Regions from separate parts of the Paenibacillus sp. CCS19 genome, predicted to be linked through region 3. Evidence: riboswitches for the same ligand, from Rfam matches in the RefSeq annotation. Region 3 holds a riboswitch; each other region holds the start of a gene.
What was found. Region 3 has a riboswitch for cyclic di-AMP ahead of SBI19_RS17200 (KamA family radical SAM protein). Riboswitches for the same ligand answer to the same signal wherever they lie in the genome.
Positions count from the first base shown of each region.

Region 1: it holds a riboswitch for cyclic di-AMP, as region 3 does, so the genes downstream of both, SBI19_RS14370 (3D domain-containing protein) here and SBI19_RS17200 (KamA family radical SAM protein) in region 3, are expected to answer to the same signal.
Region 2: it holds a riboswitch for cyclic di-AMP, as region 3 does, so the genes downstream of both, SBI19_RS04630 (C40 family peptidase) here and SBI19_RS17200 (KamA family radical SAM protein) in region 3, are expected to answer to the same signal.
Region 4: it holds a riboswitch for cyclic di-AMP, as region 3 does, so the genes downstream of both, SBI19_RS23280 (resuscitation-promoting factor) here and SBI19_RS17200 (KamA family radical SAM protein) in region 3, are expected to answer to the same signal.

Region 1 covers NZ_BTCK01000018.1:43,354-48,360, forward strand. The annotation lists gene SBI19_RS14360 (sugar phosphate isomerase/epimerase family protein) at 1-464, shown strand, start outside; gene SBI19_RS14365 (polysaccharide deacetylase family protein) at 587-1,462, shown strand; gene SBI19_RS14370 (3D domain-containing protein) at 1,571-2,260, opposite strand; cyclic di-AMP (ydaO/yuaA leader) riboswitch at 2,271-2,451, opposite strand; gene SBI19_RS14375 (mannose-1-phosphate guanylyltransferase) at 2,744-3,769, shown strand; gene SBI19_RS14380 (GDP-mannose 4,6-dehydratase) at 3,775-4,734, shown strand; gene SBI19_RS14385 (glycosyltransferase) at 4,810-5,007, shown strand, end outside.
Region 2 covers NZ_BTCK01000003.1:229,540-234,546, reverse strand. The annotation lists gene SBI19_RS04640 (M1 family metallopeptidase) at 1-1,508, shown strand, start outside; gene SBI19_RS04635 (hypothetical protein) at 1,524-2,342, shown strand; cyclic di-AMP (ydaO/yuaA leader) riboswitch at 2,561-2,722, shown strand; gene SBI19_RS04630 (C40 family peptidase) at 2,727-3,230, shown strand; gene SBI19_RS04625 (ABC transporter ATP-binding protein) at 3,676-4,734, shown strand; gene SBI19_RS04620 (ABC transporter permease) at 4,731-5,007, shown strand, end outside.
Region 3 covers NZ_BTCK01000024.1:81,292-86,298, forward strand. The annotation lists gene SBI19_RS17185 (LysR family transcriptional regulator) at 3-911, shown strand; gene SBI19_RS17190 (VOC family protein) at 1,027-1,407, shown strand; gene SBI19_RS17195 (MEKHLA domain-containing protein) at 1,494-1,973, opposite strand; cyclic di-AMP (ydaO/yuaA leader) riboswitch at 2,128-2,271, shown strand; gene SBI19_RS17200 (KamA family radical SAM protein) at 2,417-3,568, shown strand; gene SBI19_RS17205 (LysR family transcriptional regulator) at 3,689-4,585, opposite strand; partial or broken gene SBI19_RS17210 (tautomerase family protein) at 4,783-5,007, shown strand, end outside.
Region 4 covers NZ_BTCK01000042.1:41,958-46,964, forward strand. The annotation lists gene rsmA (16S rRNA (adenine(1518)-N(6)/adenine(1519)-N(6))-dimethyltransferase RsmA) at 137-1,048, opposite strand; gene rnmV (ribonuclease M5) at 1,052-1,618, opposite strand; gene SBI19_RS23280 (resuscitation-promoting factor) at 1,740-2,891, opposite strand; cyclic di-AMP (ydaO/yuaA leader) riboswitch at 3,132-3,334, opposite strand; gene SBI19_RS23285 (TatD family hydrolase) at 3,515-4,300, opposite strand; gene SBI19_RS23290 (HD domain-containing protein) at 4,352-5,007, opposite strand, start outside.

The sequences.
Region 1 (5,007 bases), on a different contig from region 3:
AAGCTGAGAAGTTGGCCCGTCGATACGGAATCAAGGGTCTCGTCGAGACGCATCACAACACAATCGCGCCTAGCGCTTCGCTAGCTCATCGTCTGATTGAAGGCTGCGACCCGGATGCAATTGGCGTATTGTACGATCCAGGCAACCTCGTTCACGAGGGCTTCGAGCAATATCGGATGGGGCTCGAGCTGCTCGGTCCGTACTTGGCACATGTCCATGTCAAGAACGCTGGCTGGATGCCTGCAACCGATAGCACAGATCCACTCGATCCTGTTTCCTGGCATTGCGCCTGGCAGCCGGTTGCAGGTGGCATCGTACCTTGGAAACGTGTGTTAGCAGACTTGAAGGCGGTCGGCTATCAAGGTGCGTTCGGCATTGAAGATTTCAGCGGCGCGTTCGACAGCAGCGAGATGCTTCAGCTGTTCGTCCGTCAAATGCATACATGGTGGGAAGAAGTGCAATAACTTAACCCGCTGATCAAAGCCTGACCCATCGTTAATATGCATGCATAATATTGGCGTTCCGCGGAGAAAACAACGAGGATTGTATTCTTTTCCGCCCCTCCGTTTTGAAGGGAGAACGTCCAATGAAACGACAATCTAGAATCGTTATTCTGCTCGTCCTTGCACTTCTGCTTGCCAATCCGATTGATGCTTCAGCCTATCCGTCCGAAGCCGAACCAACACCAAGCGATCACGCTGCAGCTTCAGTCGACAGCAGCCGGACCATGCAATCGACAGAGCAGTACAATTCGTACGCCCGTCCCCGCAAGAAACAGCGGAAGCAGGCCGTTATGAGCTGGATTACACTGGAGAAGCGATATCCAGGCGCATTCGTCACGCATGGTCCTCGCAGTGTGCGGCGAGCAGCGCTAACGTTCGACGATGTACCGGATCCGCGCTATACGGGCAAAGTGCTCGATGTACTCGCGCGTTATAACGTGAGAGCGACGTTCTTCGTGCTCGGTTCCCTGGCAACGCGCTATCCGCAGCTCGTTCGCCGAATGGAGCGAGAAGGTCACACCGTCGGCAACCATTCTTACAACCATGCGGTATTCTCGCAATTAACCGCCGAACAGTATCAACGCCAGATTGCTCGAACAGATGCGATTCTTGCACCTCTCGTTGGATATAGTCCGCGCTATATCCGTCCGCCTTATGGCGAGATAAGACCCGCTCAAGTGCAGTGGGCGAAGCGCAACGGCTACGTTGTTGTGAACTGGGACGTCGATTCCGTCGATTGGCGAAGCTTGCGAAGCAGGTCGGTCATTATCAACGTCCGCAAGACGCTCCAGCCAGGCTCGATCATTCTCCAGCATGCTGGCGGAGGCAGTACACAGGATCTATCGGGTACCGTCGAGGCGCTGCCTGTTATTATCCGAATGCTGCGGAACAAAGGATACGAGCTCGTGACGATTCCAGAGATGCTCGGCTCCTCAGATGGCCGCTGGCAGCAGCGATAAGTCAACAACAACTGTACAACCTGCCACGAACAACAAGAAAGCGGAGATGCAATAATTGCATCTCCGCTTTCTTGTTGCTGCCATGCGAGCCAATAAACAAATTAATAATTACGATTCCAGTACATAAACCTTCACATACTGAATGCCGAAGTCGCTCACCTGTGCTGCTGTGCCTGGGACGAACAGATCGATGCGATTGCCCTTAATCGCACTGCCTACGTCCAATGCGGTAGCGATCATTCCTCCAGTCGGAAGTCCTGCAAAGTCGTAACCGACTATGTACAGCTTCGTGCCTAGCGCGATCTTCGATGGATCGACAGCTACTGTGCCTACCTTAAGCGAATTACCGAAGTAATCAAGTCCGCCCCAGCCGCCATTCTCTGCTGGATCCGCTGAATAAGCTGTTGCCGTCATTTGAATCGTTTTCGAAACATCAAACTGCTTACCGCCAACTGTCACACTGTCGTTGCTAACTGTGCTTGCTGTTGTTGCCGATGCCGCAGGCGCCGATGCCACTTTAAACGTATTGCTTATCGTGGGAATGGACAGCCGCTGGCCTTCAATAATATTGTTCGGATTCACACTCGGATTGGCTGAAGCAATCTGCTGCATCGTCAATCCGTAGTACTGGGACAGCGTCCAGAACGTCGTTGTCTTCGTCGCCACATGAACGGAAGCTGCATCGGCGGATGCCGCGGATGCGGACCAAGCGATCGAGATGCCAAGAGCAGCAGCAGCCGCTGTGCGGGCCCACTGCTTCAAACATTTTGCAAACGGTTTCACTGTAAGCTGTGTCATTAAGTTAGAATCCTCCTGTTGTATACGCCTACGAGGTTAGTTGTCGGATTCGGATGAGGAGTCACCCTACGCATCGAACAACTGGCGCCCGCCAGCTGCTTATGCGATTCACCCCGAGGATTCAGCTCGCCTTTATGGCAATCTGAATACCATGAATCTCCCCCGCACGTTAGTTTCGGCTCGCGTAAAACAATACCACATTTAACTCACCCATGAAACTGGTAATTGCCGCCACTACAAGTTCCATCCTACTCCCGCCTGCCCGCAAATGACCCTTCCGCCACCTCCCCATTAGCGGAAAAATCGCCATTCATTCCGTTGAAATTACAGAAACGAAGAAGCCGCAAGCTAGTAAAGTCTTATATTTGTACAAATGCCGTTGCAGGCACGATTCCTGCCTGAATACAATGGCGTAGCATTTGTATATGGAAGCTGTTTGTCCCGTTACACGGGATGGCTCGTGATTGGAGGTCGTTGCATTACATGATGAACATCATGATCATGGCCGGCGGCAAAGGTACCCGGTTCTGGCCCCGCAGCGTCAAAACAATACCTAAGCAATTCCTGTCATTCGGCTCGGGACCTACGCTCATCCAGCAGACTGTTGACCGATTCCGGCGCCTGGTGCCTGATGAACGTCTATTCATTGCAGCGCCTACCGCGCACGTCCCGCTCGTAACCAGCCAACTTCCCTCTTTATCCACCGAACAAATCTTCACCGAGCCGGAGCAAAAAGGGACGGCCGCCTGCATCGCCTATGCCGCTTACACCATGCTGGCCAAAGGCGATGATCGCCCGATCGTATTCGTACCCGCAGATCAATATGTCGCCGACGATGACGTTTATCTCGCCGCCATCGAGCGAGCTGCACAGGCTGCGACTGCCGTTAATTCGATTGTCACGCTTGGCATACGGCCGGATCGCCCCGACACGGGCTTCGGCTACATGGAGATCAAAGCCGATGAAGATCAGTCGGATGCGGAGGATTCCCTGCATAAAGTGAAACGATTCTTAGAAAAACCCGATGCCGCTACGGCAGAGAAGTTAATTCAACAGCACAACGTGTATTGGAACAGCGGCATCGTTGTATGGCGTCCCTCCTCCATCTTGCATCACATCGCCATGAAGGAACCGGCGCTGTGGCAGCCGTTCATTGAACACGATGGCAATCCTGCCTTAGCCTACGCAGACATTCCCGAACTCTCGATCGATTACGCTGTGCTCGAGAAAACCGACGAAATCCACTGCATTCCAATCGACTGCGGCTGGGACGATATCGGATCATGGGCTGCTTTTCGCCGACATCATCCGTCTGATGCGCTTGGCAATGTCGCACAAGGCGCCATTCGGCTGTTTGAAAGCGAAGGCAACACCGTCTATTCCGAGACGGAGACGCTGCTTATCGGCGTATCCGACTTGATAGTCGTCTCCACCCCGCACGGTCTGCTCGTCTGCCATCGGTCCGAAGAGCCTCGGTTGAAATATTGGCTGAACGAGTCCATGAGGTGATGCAAGTGAAGGCTCTCATTACGGGCATCAACGGCTTTGTCGGAGGCCACCTTGCATCGTATTTGCTAAGCGAAGGCATTGAAGTCGCCGGCACCTGCCGCTGCAGGCAGCATAACGGAGAAGACGCCCTCTCGAATAAGAACATCCGCTTAATCGAGTGCGAACTTCGAGATGCCGCTGCCGTCGAAGAAGTCATTGCTGCCGAGCGTCCCGATCATCTATTCCATCTGGCTGCGCAAAGCTTCGTTCCCGCCTCATGGGCATCGCCCAGCGATACGATCCATAATAACGTCGCAGGTCAGGTACACTTGCTCGAAGCGATTCGACTTCATAAGCTTCCGACCAAAGTGCTCATCGCAGGATCAAGCGAGGCGTACGGCGAGGTACACACGAATGAGATTCCCGTTACGGAAAATAACCCGCTAAGGCCGATGAATCCTTATGCCATCAGCAAAATCGCGCAGGACTTTCTAGGCATGCAATACTACCGGCAGTATGGCATACCTATCGTTCGGATGCGGACGTTTAATCATATCGGGCCTCGGCAGAACGAACATTTCGTTACGTCCAGCTTCGCCAAGCAAATCGCCGAAATCGAGAAGGGGCTGCGTCCGCCGGTTCTCTATGTCGGCAATCTGGAGGCCAGGCGGGATTTCACCGACGTCCGCGATGTCGTACACGCCTATTGGCTTGCGATTCAACACGGCACCCCTGGCGAGTGCTATAACGTTGCTTCAGGTCGAAGCTGGTCAGCCGGCGACCTGCTGCAGCTGCTGCTGTCCCTCTCTCCGATTAAAGTCACCATTGAACAAGATGCCGCACGGATGCGGCCATCGGATGTCCCTATCGTTATCGGCGATTCAGCCAAGTTGACCAGCCAAACCGGCTGGCTGCCTAAGATCCCGATCGAGACAACGATGCAAGAGGTGCTCGAGTATTGGCGGGATCAGCTCGACAAGAGCTAATGCCGAAACCTTCAACTTCAACTTCCCAAAGGTTAGCTTTACCGACACTGATTCCAAGAGGGCAGGTGAATCATCATGCCATCCCGCTCAGCTAAAAGCACAGCCCGGGCAAAGTCCCGCTCTTCCAGCGCACGCAAACGATCCGTCCGCTCTCGCACACGAGCGTCCAAGTCTTCGAAGTTATCCAAGCTGCGGCGCAAACGGGGCATCATCACCAAACGCCGCCGCCGAGCGATAAGCAAACGCCGAAAGCGTTCCGTGCATCCGCAGTCT
Region 2 (5,007 bases), on a different contig from region 3:
TCCAGCCTGACGACGGCAATCCCGACGATCAGACGCTGGCCAAGCTGCGGCTGCAAACACCTGTCCAGCCGAACAAGAGCATCACACTGAAGCTCAGCTTCGAGGTGCAGCTCCCGGAAGTGTTCGCGCGAATGGGCTACTCGGGCAATTTCGTTATGGCAGGTCAATGGTTCCCTAAGCTGGCCGTCTATGAGACGGCAGGCACTCGCGGTCGTGCTGCTGAAGGCTGGAATGCGCATCAATATCATGGCAACTCGGAATTTTACAGCGACTTCGGCATCTACAGCGTCAACATCCATGTGCCGGAGCGTTATATCGTTGCCGCGACCGGCTTCCAGACGAAGCCGATTCAGACAAGCGGCAGCTATAAAAGCTATCAGTTCTATGCGGATGACGTGCACGATTTCGCATGGGCGGCGTCGCCTGATTTTGTATACGAAGAGGATTCGCTCTCCGCTCCCGGCATTCCAGGCGTACGCATCAAGCTGTACTTGGACCCGCTTCACGCCGGTCTGAAGGACCGCTACCTGCATGCCGCCAAGTCGGCACTCGTGAAGTATGCGCAGTGGTATGGACAGTATCCATATTCGACGTTATCCGTTATCGTGCCGCCAGTCGGAGGCAACGGTGCAGGCGGGATGGAATATCCGACGCTCATTACCGCATTCGCTGCCGAGGATGACAATCCAGGCTACTCGCTTGAACGCACGGTCGTCCATGAGATCGGACATCAGTATTGGTACGGCATGGTCGCTTCCAATGAGTTCGAGGAGGCTTGGCTCGACGAGGGCTTCACTTCATATGCCGAGGACAAAGTGATGGAAACCGAATACGGCGTACTGCCGAACCTTGCGCTGGAATCCAGCTATATGACCGACCCTGCGCCGCTGAAGCAGCTGTCTTGGAGCTACCACAGCCACGATCATTATGCGGAAAATGTGTACATGCGCGCCAAGCTCGTGCTTGTCGGCATCGAGAAGCTCGTCGGCGATCGAACGATGCAGAAGATTATGCGCACCTACTTCCAGAAATATAAATTCGGCCATCCGTCCACTGCCGATTTCGAACGTGTGGTGGAACAGGTAACGAAGACGAAGTGGAGCGACTACTTCCGTCAATATGTATACGGCGATCTGATGGCTGACTTCGCGGTTGAGAGCATCGATGTGCATACCGTTCGCCAGCCGGATGATACGGTTCAATACGAATCGATCGTTCAGGTGCGCAGTTTAGGCGGCAGCTACGGCCCTGTCCCGGTCAAGTTCCAGTTCACAGACGGCACGACAGTCACACGCAGCTGGAATGGCAATGAGAACACGATGCAGTTCAAGTTTGTTCACTCAGCCCCGCTAGATTGGGCAGCTGTCGATCCTCAGAATACGAATGTGCTCGACAATCGACATTTCAACAACTATTTGAAAGCCGAGCTGCCGGATCAGACGAAGGCACGCTGGAGCCTCGGCGCCGCGAAGCTGCTTGACAGCCTCATTGGCGCACTCGGCTGGTAGAGAGGAACGATTCGTATGAAGCAGCATTTGAAAACCGGCTGGTCGCTGACGGTCCGTCATCTATACGTGATTATCGTACTATTCGTCTATCAGCTGCTATGGGGCTTCTTCCTGTACCGTCTTGTGGACGGCATCGTTATCCCGCTTCTGCGCCGTTATCCCGGCAGCGGGATGCCTGCCTCCGCCGCTCGGTTATACTTGTATGAAGCGGAATTCCGTCTCATGAAGACGGATCTCATTCAGCCTTATCTATGGACATTCGCCGGTTTAATCGTGCTTCGCATGCTGCTGACGCCGCTGCTTAATGCAGGGTTGTTCCATTCCCTGCATCACGCTTCGACCGAGCAGGGGACCCGCTTCCTGCAAGGTGTGCGCCGCGGCTGGCTGCCGATGACGATGCTCTATTGGATCGAGACGCTGCTCGCACTGGCGCCTGGCTACTGGCTGCTGCCCCGCGCACTGTCGGCGACTCTTGCCGGCTCTTCTGTGAAGAGCATCATCATCGAGCTGCTGCCCGCCGCTTGCGGCTGGCTTGCATGGGGCATTCTGCTTCACCTGCTGTTCCTTGCCATGCAGCTTGGCTCCGCCTCAGGCAGCGGGGCATTCAACGGCTTATGGCGGGCACTAAGGCATTTCATTCCCTACTTCGGATTATCGCTGCTTATGTGGTGCGGAGTTGGCGCTGCGGGGCTGCTCGTCTCCTCCGCTTCGATGGTCTGGGCAGGCTTCCTCGCTATCTTAGTACACCAAGGCTACCGATTCGTGAAGACGATGCTCAAAGTGTGGACGATCGCCGCTCAATATGACTGTCTCCAATCTCGCTCCCAACCATAAGCTGACAAGCCCGTAAGTCGACAGGTTTCGAGTTTATTCCCTCATTCTTAAGTAGGACCGCGCCTATGAAAGCGCGGTCTTTTTTCGTGTTTTCCGGCCCTAAAATGAGAGAATCTCTCATAAACCAAGCAAAACTCCCCTATATTCATGAGAATTATTAGAAATTCGACACGCAGGAAGGATTTTCTTCAAAAAGTACGAATTATATTCCCCTGTACAATCAAACACTGCCGAATTTCCGTGTACGAAAACGGGGGAACCATTCTTGGGTGAATTGATCCCGACCAATCATGTCCGTTGGACAGGCTGGCCTGAGGGAATCATAGGGGACCTTCAACCGAACCCCACAGCTAACCTCGTAGGCAATGGAAGGAGCACTTTAACGTGCGCAACAAGATAGCAGCAATTTTCCTGGGTCTCGCACTTCTTCTTGCTTTCCAAGCGGGAAGCGCTTTCGCGGACTCGAAGCTCGACACAGTAGTTGATAGCGTTTACGGCACGCCGTACAAGACAGCTGGCACGACGTCCAAAGGCTTCGACTGCTCCGGCTTCACGATGTATGTATTTAAGCAGTTCGGTATTTCTTTGCCTCATTCGTCCTATGATCAAAGCAAGCTTGGCCAGAAAGTTGCCAAGGACGACCTGCGTGCAGGAGATCTCGTATTCTTCAATACGAGCGGCAAGGGCGTTTCCCACGTCGGCATTTATGTTGGCGATGGCAAATTCGCTCACGCTTCCTCCTCCAAAGGCGTTACAATCAGCAGCCTAAGCGACTCCTATTATGTAAAGCGTTACCTGAGCGCACGCCGCGTCATGAACGCTACATCCTATGAGAAGTATGCCGATGATCCGTCCGACCAAGCCGATGGCGGTCCAGACGTAGACTAAGAAGCACAGCTGCATGATATGCATGGTTCGCCATGCCAACAACAAAACCCGCTCGGGATCGAGCGGGTTTTGTTGTTTATTGCAAGTCGACCGTGGAGGTGCCGCCGCCACGTTAGCCTCGCATGACAGGACACATTTATGTATTCTAACTCTCTGCAGCTCGCCATTCGCACACTTTAACGCACTTTTTTGTTCTCTAACCTGCCGCCATCCGCCTCCGACGCCCGATAGCGCACACATTAATGTACTCTAACTCCCCTCCGCTCGCCGTCCGCAAACTTTAGCATACATTTATATACGCTGGTCTCATGAAATAAACAACCACGTTGTTATTTCTACTATTCTTTTCCCCGAATTTACTTTACTATTTCATATATTATGGAATTCTTATCATTCCACTGGTGATGATTTGCAGTCTGAGCAGACAACGGAGAGGGGTCATCCGATGAGCTTCATTGAAATTCGTCAGCTGACGAAGCAGTTTCGACAAGCGGTGAAAGAGCCTGGTTTAGCAGGAGCGGTCAAGCACCTGTTCTCCCAGAAGTATGTCGATAAAACGGCTGTCGCAGGCATTAACCTCGACATTGAGGAAGGCGAGACGGTCGCTTATGTCGGCCCGAACGGTGCAGGCAAGTCGACAACAATCAAGATGTTGACCGGCATTCTCATCCCAAGTTCCGGCACCATCAGCGTCGGCGGCATTGATCCGTATCGCAACCGAATGGAGAATGCACGTACAATCGGCGCCGTGTTCGGTCAGCGAACGCAGTTGTGGTGGGATATTCCGATCTCCGAAACGTTCTCGCTGTTGAAAGATATTTATGAGATTCCAGAAGCGCTGTACAAACGCAACCTGGATCAATTCATCGAGCTGCTCGGCATGGAGGATTTCCTCCACCTGACCGCTCGCAAGCTGTCGCTCGGTCAGCGGATGCGCGCCGATCTGGCCGCTGCACTTCTGCATAATCCGCGCACTGTCTACCTTGACGAGCCGACGATCGGTCTCGACATTGCCGTGAAGCAGCGCATACGCGAATTTATCCGTTCATCCAACAAAGAACGCGGGACGACCGTCATGCTGACTACGCACGACCTCGGCGACATCGAAGACCTGTGCAACCGTCTCGTCATTATCGACCAAGGCAGCCTCATCTACGATGGCACGCTTGCTGCGGTGAAAGACCGTTTCGCCCGCGAGCGGGTCATTCACTTCCAGCTGGAGAGCGCCGACCTGCCTGCGCTTCGCGAAGCGCTGGACCGTATGCCGAAGGTAACGGCAGAGAAGTTGGAACGGCAGCATGTATCGCTGCGATTCGACCGCTTCCACATTACAGCGAGCGAAGTCGCTTCTGCCGTCATGCGCTGCGGGGAAGTCGTCGACTTCCGGATCGACGAACCTGGCATCGAGCATGTCATCAAGCAAGTATACGAGGGCCACATCTCCCTCGACGAGCAGCAAGGAAGCAAACAAACAGCCGCTGGAAGGGAGGCGAACCGTCGATGAACGCATGGCTTCGGCTTCCACGTTCATGGCGGGCCTATACGGGCATTGCGACCCGAGCGATGCAGAACACGCTGGCCTACCGGCTATCCTACGTCGTCAACTTTGCATCCAGCTTCGTTCTGCTTATCGCCATGTACGCATTATGGAACGCGATTTATGCCGGACGCGAGGAGCTCGCGGGCATGTCATGGACGCAGATGAAGACATACCTGATCATCTCGTTCATCAGCAACTCGCTGCTGTCCTACTATTCCGAGACCCGTATCTCCGGCA
Region 3 (5,007 bases):
GAATGATTGAGCAACTGAAGACGTTTGTTCAAGTGACGGAGTCCGGAAGCTTCTCTAAGGCAGCCGAAAAGCTTTTTATTTCATCAACCGCTGTGATGAAGCAAATGAATTTATTGGAAAAGCAAACCGGAGTCCCGCTTTTTATTCGTACCAACCACGGTGTCAGGCTCACAAAGGCAGGAACAGCTTTTATTAAAGATGCGGAATTTATGCTGCAGTATTTTCAAGAATCCCTTGTCCGCATTCATCAGTCCGCACAGGTGAACCGGCATATTATTCGGGTGGGTACTTCTATGCTTAACCCCTGTAACATTTTGATTGATTTGTGGAATGGAATTAGCGATCTATACCCTCAATTCGGAATAAACATCGTTCATTTCGAAGATGACGCACATACACTCCCAACCACTTACCGCATGATTGGCCAAGCGCTCGATATCATTGCGGGGCCATTTCTTACAGATAACTTGAAGGATTACTACCGTGTGCTTGAACTGGGGAGTTACCGCGTTTGCTTTGCCGTGTCTCGGCAGCATAGGCTGGCTTCAAGAAAAACACTTTGTGTCAAAGATTTGTATGGGGAAAGATTGGCTGTAGTGAATGGAGGGAATAGTGCCGTCATTCATGACATACGTGATTTCCTGAAAATGACACATCCTCAAATACAAATAAAGGATGTTCCGCGTCTCTATGATCTTGATGTGTTTAATCGCTGCGAGGAAAGCAATACGGTTATGTTAACATTGGAGGCGTGGGCAGATATTCATCCATCCTTGGTGACGATCCCTAGTGATTTAGATTTCGCAGTTCCATATGGTTTAATATATCCATTACATCCATCCAAGGAAGTTGGTCAATTCTTAGAAATCATAAAAGAAATGCAAGGTAATGTTTTACCTAAGGTGGAGTAATGTCGAGGCGCATTGTGTAAACGGGTAACGATAGTTGAACAACGTCATGAACGTAGCCGACAATAAGTCTTCGGTCGTTTAACCCGACACTAACTTAGTAAACGGAGAAAAGCTTATGATAAAAAATTTAGACCATCTTGTCCTAACAGTAGAAAGTATTGAAAAGACCATTCGATTCTATACAACCGTTCTTGGAATGAAAGAAGAGACCTTTGGAAATGGTCGTAAAGCTTTGTTGTTCGGGAATCAAAAAATAAATCTGCATGAAGCCGGAAATGAATTTGAACCTAAAGCTCGATCTCCTTTGCCTGGCTCTGCTGATTTATGCTTTATAACAGAATTAAGTATGGAAGACGTAATAAAACGATTACGTAATGAAGGTATAATCATTGAAGAGGGTCCAGTAAATCGTACAGGGGCACTTGGGCCGATAGTATCTGTATATGTTCGTGATCCGGATGACAATCTGATTGAACTGTCGCAGTATCTTAGTTAAAGGTAACAGAGCCACTGGGTAAAAAAGAGGCTGTCTCCAGCGGCATTGTATCCATGCTGCTGGGACAGCTTCTTCGTTCATCTCATCTACTCGATATAGCCATATGTTGCAAAAGCTGCCGCCTGTCCGCGGTAAACACCTTGCTCGTCGATCAGATTCCAGACGATGCCGCGTTCGATTGCGATGCGCCGTCCGGAGGACGAGATGCGGATGCCATTGAAGTCGTCATCGAAGCCTTGCTCGGCGACCTTTTTCAGGAATTGATCGCGTTCAGCGCGCACCATCGGTTCCGCCGTCAACCGCGACGGGATCGATGTGAAGTCCGCCCAATCGCGCTCCCACAGCGACTGTGCAGCCGAATTGCCGTAGTTCAGCACAGGGTCTTCCTCGGTGCCGTGCGACAGTACGACGATCGGTGCGTCATACAGCTTGTCCCGGACCGACTCGCCTTCGCCGACCTCGACGAGCGCTCGGCCGAGCAGCCGCCGGAAGCTCTCCGTAATCAAGCGTGCGTGTGCTTCCGTCGTGCCGATTCCTTGTATCGTTTCCCAATTCGTCATCATCATTTGTCCTCTCCCTCGCAAGCCTCTAGGGGTCATTGTAGCATATCCAATATTGAAGTTTCTCCCTTTCTCGACGCAAGGTTCTCCACTGGTTCAAGCGCTAGATAATTCTCGATGCTACCTCCTATTAATTGACAAATGAACCGACCGTCCTTATAATCTAACTGTGCTTAATTTTCAACGGTTTCGTGTTGAAAAGCGGGGGAACCAAGTCATTTGGGGCGAATCGTTCGAAGTTCGAATGTAGGGTACCATCTTACCCGAGTCCGTCAGCTAACCTCGTCAGCGGTAGATGGGTCTTCCTATGTCTATTTCTACTATCCTGAGACCCTTTGTACGCGAAGGGTCTTTTTGTGCGCACTTATAGACCCTGCTGGCGGTAACTGTAAGCTTCCTGACATGAAGGCTCCCCGATTATCCCATTCTGAGGCGAAGGAGAGAGGTACATGCAGAAAGTCAGGTACATCACGAATCTGAGTAAGGTCGAAGGGTTGTCGGAGCATGAACGCCAAGTTTTGAAACCGATTACAGACAAGTTCGTTTTTCGCGTCAATGATTATTACTTGAATTTGATTGACTGGGATGACCCGCATGATCCGATTCGTAAGCTCGTAATACCGAATGAAGGGGAACTAGAGGAGTATGGGCGCTGGGATGCGTCGGATGAGGATACGAACTACGTCGTGCCAGGCTGTCAGCACAAGTATTCCACGACGGCGCTGCTCATCGTATCGGAGGTATGCGGCTCGTACTGCCGGTACTGCTTCCGCAAGCGGCTGTTCCGCAATGATGTGAAGGAGGCGATGTCGGATGTGTCGCCGGGTATCCAGTATATCGCGCAAACGCCGAGCATTAACAACGTGCTGCTGACTGGCGGGGACAGCTTGATTCTCGCAACGGCGAAGCTGCGGCTTATTATCGAGCAGCTGCGGGAGATCGAGCATGTGAAGATTATTCGGCTTGGATCGAAGATCCCGGTGTTTAATCCGATGCGGATCTATGAGGATCAAGAGCTGCTCGATCTGATTCGGGAGTTTTCCACGGAAGAGCGTCGAATCTATGTCATGGCGCATATTAACCACCCGCGTGAGATTACGCCGGAAGCGAAGAAGGCCTTCAAGGCACTTCATGATGCAGGTGCGATTGTCGTCAATCAGACGCCGGTGCTGCGCGGTATTAATGACGATCCAGGCGTGCTTGCCGAGCTGCTCGACCAGCTGTCTTGGGCGGGGGTGACCCCATACTATTTCTTCATCAACCGTCCGGTTGCAGGCAACAGCGAGTTCGTCCTGCCGCTCGAGCGCGTTTACCGCATCGTCGAAGAGGCGAAGGCGAGAACGTCCGGTCTTGGCAAAAGAGTACGGCTCTCCATGAGCCACACGTCCGGCAAAATCGAAATTCTTGCGATCGATAAGGGCAAAGCGTATTTGAAATATCACCAATCCCGCGACAATCACTATGGCAAGTTCATGATGCTGGACTGTCCGGCTGATGCAGCCTGGTTCGACGATCTTCCGGGCAATGAGCAGCATTGGAAGCGGCCGAGCAAGAAGAACAGCCATATCGTGTCGGTGAATGAGATGGTGGAGCAGGTCTAAATCAAAGATAGACGTTCTGACGATTCAACGAGGGGAGCCTCGTGGGAACGTCAGGACGTTTTTTTGTTAATGAAAATGTCCTGCTGCCGCGTTACACCATCTCGCATATCGGCTGCTCTTTTATTGACGAAGTGCCTTCACAGCCTCAATCTCCTCTCGAACTAGCCGTTGCAATAACTGCTTGGAGGAGGAGGGAGGGCCGCTATGCTTGCGGGTCTGCAGTAAGCCGACTGCGATTGGAGGCAGCTCCATTCGGACAGGAAGAGGGGCAGTTTCAGCAATGAGCGAAGTGGACGATAATACGACACCGATTGCGGACGTGCCCTTTACCATATGCGGAATCGACGAAATCTGGCTCACCGTATGCGTTACGGTCGGCGTTTCCTTATAGCGGGCGAGATGCTTGTTGAACTGAAGCGCGTACAGACAGGTGCTCCCGCCTGCGATGAGCGGATAGTCGAATATGTCCTCGAAAACAACCTCGCTTCTTCCGCACAACGGGTGGGCACGATCTGCAATCAGGACCGTCCTCTCCTCATACAATGGTTCAAAATAATACTGCGACGAGTCGCCCGGCTCTCCGCAGACGGCGAAATCCAGCTTGTCCTCGCGTAGAGATTCTGTCAAGGTGTCGCTATTGCCTGTGATGATCTGCCATGCCATTCGCGGCTTTGCTTGTTGGAATCGCCGCAGGGCGTTCGGCAGCACAGTCTCCATCACAGCCTCGATTGCGCCGATGCGAATCGTACCGATCTCCTCCTGCTCCAGCGACCTGACAAGCCCGGCGACCTCGTGCCAATGCTGAATGAGCCGATCGACTTCATCGGCGAACAGCCGCCCGGCGGCTGTCAACTGAGCGTCCCAGCCACGCGTGAACAGCTGAATGCCAAGCTCTTTCTCGAGCCGTTGAATTTGATTCGTAATCGTCGACTGGGCGTAGTTCAGCTTCTCCGCTGCACGCGAGAACGTGCCTTCCTGTACGATTGTCTGGAACGTGGTCAGTTCTTTTAAGTCCATATATGTGCCGCTCCTTAATCGATATTATCGATGAAGATGTGTAGTTTATTCAATTATATAGAACGAGGGATAAGGCGTACAATGGAACCATATTCGAAAAATTCAAGAGAGGATGATCCGATATGCCATTCATTCGTGTAAGTTACATGGAGCAGCAGTATGGGGGCGACCAACTGGCTGTCATTCGCGATACGATCATGGGCGCGCTTGTCCAGCATTTTAACGTCCCGGAGGACGACCTATTCCAAGTATTCCATGCGCATAAGCGTGAGGAGTTCTTCTACGATAAGCAGTACTTAGGTGTCGAGCGCAGCGACGGGCTGATCTACATTCAGATCACGTGCAAGTCTGGAAGGACAGTTGAGCAGAAGAAAGATCTCTATGGAATGCTCGCGAAACAGCTCTCGGCAGCCGTGCCGATG
Region 4 (5,007 bases), on a different contig from region 3:
GCCATTGGCAGCTCCTGTTGCACGTTTTACAGCGGGAGACGCTGTAAACAAATACAGCCCCTATTCCGTTGCACATAATGCAATGGAATAGGGGCATTGTTATTTCAAGTGTCGATCGGTGGCTAGCCGTGTAAACCTAACCTTGCAGGCCGAGGCCGGCTTCGTAAAGGGCAGTGCTTAGTTTGGCGAATTCGTCTAGGGAGAGCGTTTCGCCGCGGCGGCCTGGGTCGATGTCGATCTGCTCCAGCAGCGTAGTCAACGTTTCACGCTGGTCTTTGCCGAGCCAGGACGATAGGTTGTTCATGAGCGTCTTGCGGCGCTGTGCGAAGGATGACTGCACCACGCGGAAGAAATGCGCCTCGTCCGGCGTTTCGACAGCGGGCTTATCCCGCAGCGCCAGCTTGATCACTGCCGAATCGACATTGGGCTGCGGGATGAACACCGTATGCGGTACGATGCATACGATGCTCGGTACGCAGTAATATTGCACGGCGACGCTCAAGCTGCCATAATCCTTGCCGCCTGGCTTGGCCGCCATTCGGTCTGCAACTTCCTTCTGGATCATAACGACGATATTCTCCAGCGGCAGCCGTTCCTCTAGCAGCTTCATAAGAATCGGGGTTGTCACGTAGTAAGGTAGATTCGCCACTACGCTGACGCCTGACACATCATTGAAGCGCTCTGCGAACAGCTGATTCAGATCCAGCTTGAGCACGTCCGCATGAATAACCTCAACGTTATCTTCGCCTGCGAGCGTATCGCGCAGAATCGGAATGAGACGGTTGTCGATCTCTACTGCCGTCACCTTGCCAGCCGATTGAGCCAGATGCTGCGTGAGTGCGCCAATACCTGGTCCAATCTCGAGTGCACCTTTGGTCGAATCAAGCTCAGCAGCCGACACGATTTTGTGCAGGATGTTCTGGTCGATTAGAAAGTTCTGTCCAAGACTCTTCTTGAACTCGAAGCCGTATTTCTTCACGATATCGCGTGTCCGCGAAGGGGTAGCTACCTCTACCGCCGTATTCTTCTTCTGTTCATTGCTGCTCATTAACTAGCCACGCTCCTGTTCCAGCTGCTGTTCCATTTGCCGCCATGCTTCTATAAACTCCGTCTTCGTAATTCGGAAGCTGACGCATCGTTTGTAGAAGGTTTTGCCGTTCGCATAACCGATTCCGAGCAGCTTGCCAATTACCTCTCGACGCTCAGACGCCTGAGGATGAACGGTAAGTCCCGCTTCTATAATATCGTCCCAAGTTACTTCGACCGATCCGCCTTCTCCTGCCAGCTGCTCCGTTCGCACATTAGCCAGCGCTTTGCGAATGGCTTCCGGCGATGCATTTTCGACACCGATATCGCCTTTGTACATCGCTTCCTCCTGAGGAAGAAACGCATGCTTGCAGCCGGGAACACGCTGCGCGACGATACGCCGAATGCGTTCACCTGCATGATCCGGATCTGTAAAAATAATAACGCCGCGGCGTTCCATAGCAAGCTCAACCCGCTTCAGCACCTGTTCGCCGATCGCAGAGCCGCCGGTTTCTATTGTATCTGCCTCGACAGCGCGCTTAATAGCCGTCGTATCGTCTTTGCCTTCAACCACAATTATTTCTTTAATCATCTTGCGCCATTCCTTCCCGCGAGCATACAAAAAGAAGAGGCATCGCCTCTTCTTATGATGGCATATTTGGCTGTGAATTACGATACATATCTGATACTGCTATCGGATAACGCGACACCCACTAGCTGGAGGACGGTTTGTTAGGCCCGATGATGTACACCGTATAGCCTTTCTTCGAACCGAACTCTTCCGCGTAGTCTTCGCTCTCGTAATAAACGTCGATCTTGTTTCCTTTAACCGCGCTTCCCTTATCCTCCGCACGACGGAATCCGATGCCTTCGATGTATACCCACCAACCGATCGGAATAACGTTAGGGTCAACGGCAATCGTCCGTCCTTCCTTCACTTTCGTGCCGGAAGCGGTAATGCCGTATTGCGGATGGTTCGCGCTCTTGCCCGTCGACTTCACGCCGGCGGAATAGGCCGTAAGCGTAACATTCTTCAGCACTTTCTTCGCCTTGAAGGAAATGCCTTTCAAAGATACCGTCTGCGGGCCGCTCGAAGCCTTGGCCGATAATGTCGTAACCTTCGGCTGCGCCTTCTTCGTACCGACAGCAACCACTTGGCTAACCGCCGGCCGCTGTACGGCTTTCTCGACGAGCGCTGTCGATACGAGCTTGCCGTCCTCGTACACGCTCTCGAATTGTTTCACAACGACACCATCAGTGCCGCTCTTAACCGTCTTCTCCTTACCCTGCTCAAGGGTAGGATCTTCTTGCTTCACGATCGTGAAAGGAACCGTATGCTGGGAGCTCGTTACTTTACGCTCCACACGTACGACCTTCACCGCCATGTTCGGTGTCAGGTCAGCCGTCAGCGCCGGATATACTTTGTCGTAGCTACGAACCGGAATATTTAATTCCTCGATCGCCGCTTGCACGGTATCCTCGGTCGTGTACACAGTCCAAGTCTTGCCATCAGCTGTTACGGTCACTGGATTCGCCGTGTCGATGACGACACGATCTCCATCCTTAATCGCTGCATTCAAAGGGATCGACACCTTATCATGCGGCCCAACCGTAATAGCTTGTTCATCCAGTAGGCGTTGCAGGACCCATTGCTTCGTTTTCACGATGCTCTCTTGTCCATTCACTACTACGGAGACGCTTCTCTCAGCCGTTCCGTACAACAACACCAATAACATGAAAGTCATAGCGATTGAGATAATTATACTCAATGTGATTAACCGCACGTTTTCATGCTTCCATCGCAATGCGAATGACATGCTGGATGATCGTTTCCCATGGGTGTCCTCTTGCGGAATTACGCCCACTTCTTCGGTCCTCCTTCAAAGTCCCGCCGTCGAGTGTTTCGCATGATACAATTGACGCGACTATAGTATATTGGCATGACGAATCATGCTATCCAGTCCCTCTCACCTTCACCTCCATTGCTAACCCTATGTCGACGTAAACTTCTTTATTCGAAAAGAAAAGAAGCCATCGACAGAGGATCATCTGCTTCGTGGCTTCCCGTTTGGTCGCGACTAAACATGGAAAGTGGGATTCGAAGGTTGATCTCTCTATTTCGCTTACGAGGTTAGCTGTCGGGTTCGGGCAAGAGAGTTGCCCTATCGTCACATTGCAGCGGATCGACCGCTATGCAATGCTTCCAAATTCACCCCATCGGTTATGCTTCCATGCGCACAAATCACTGTGCAGCATTTCCACATATGGTTCCCCCGTTCTCCGTTAGGAGATTAAGCGTACTACTGGAAATCCAATACATTGTGTAAGTTCTGAAATGAATCATACCCCGTGTTCGCATGCATTGTAAAGAACAGATAAAAGACGATTTAAACGATATTTAAGGAAATTCAGCGAAAAGAGAAGCGGTTTTGGGGACAAAATCAACTTTTATCACGCGTAAGGTCCCGATTCCTCACGATTTCAGCCATTATTGATCAAAACGGAAACATTTTCTAGCGTTTAGAGACGTTAAATATCCAATTTCTTCAACGCTCATTCCTTTAATTGCCGCAGCGGCATCAGCTACCAGTGCGACATAGGAGGACTCATTTCTCTTCCCTCTATAAGGGTGCGGTGCCAAATAAGGGGAGTCCGTTTCGATGAGCAGACGGTCGTCCGGCACTCGTGAAAGCACTTCCTTTGGAACCCTTGCATTGGTAAATGAAACCGGTCCGCCGAACGAAATATAGAAGTTCATATCGAGACAAGCTTTGGCCGTTTCCCAGCTGCCGGAGAAGCAGTGCATAATGCCTCCGACCTCTTCCGCCTTCTCTTCCTTCAATATACGTACGACGTCCTCCGAAGCATCTCGGTTATGAATGACGATCGGTTTACCGACTTTGCGCGCCAGACGGATCTGCTCGCGGAATACGCGATGCTGGACATCCTTCGGTGAAGTATCCCAGTGGTAATCGAGACCGATTTCACCGATAGCCACAACCTTCGGATGCGACATCAGCGACTCGATCCATTCGAGATCTCCCTCCTGCATATGGATGCTCTCAACAGGGTGCCAGCCAACAGCCGCATAGATAAAATCATGCTTTTCCGCCAATGCCATCGTCGTCGGAATCGTTTCGCGGTCAAACCCGATATTCACCATAATTTCGACACCCGCTTCTCTTGCTCGTGCGATAACTTCCTCACGGTCATTGTCGAATTTGTGATTGTCCAAGTGCGTATGCGTATCAATTAATGTAACTTTTCCGTTCATGTTGTCTTACTTTCTCCTTCCTATATATAAAACGTTTATTTTCTTCGAGTTCTAATAGCCAAAAATCGCGCGTATGCGGGCGTCGAGCCTATGCGCAACCGGACGCAGCAGATCGTCTGGGAAATACCAGCGATGCTTGTCCTGATGCAAGCCGGTCAGCGAACGAATAATATCCGAACGGGCCGAAATTTCCGATAAACCACCCTCCGAGTCAAGCAGCAGAATCGGCGGCTTGTCGCTGTTCTTCTTCCCATTACCCGCATCGGGCCGGTACACATCATAAGGAAGGTCGAATGGGAAATCAACCTCGAGATGGTAGTCGGGATGCAGGCCCGCTTGACGCAGCTGCTGCCTCGCTTCTTCGAAGAGGGCATCATTATGATCGCTTACAATGACTTCTTTATACAACCGCCTATGTAGGAACCTGCGGCACAGATCCGACAGCCATTCATCCCGCTCGTCTGACCACGCCATGAATACCGTCTGAGCTAACGCTTCATCTAATAGGAAATAATCACTCGTCGTGAGTTCCCCTTGGAACAGCTTCAACAGCGGCGTTGGCAGCCAGTCGAATGTATAACCATTCTGGAACAATTCTTTGGCCCTTCTGAAGATGTGACGCAGTATAATTTCCGAGCTTCGCGTTACGGGATGAAAGTAGATTTGCCAGTACATTTGATAGCGCGACATCAAGTAATCTTCCACTG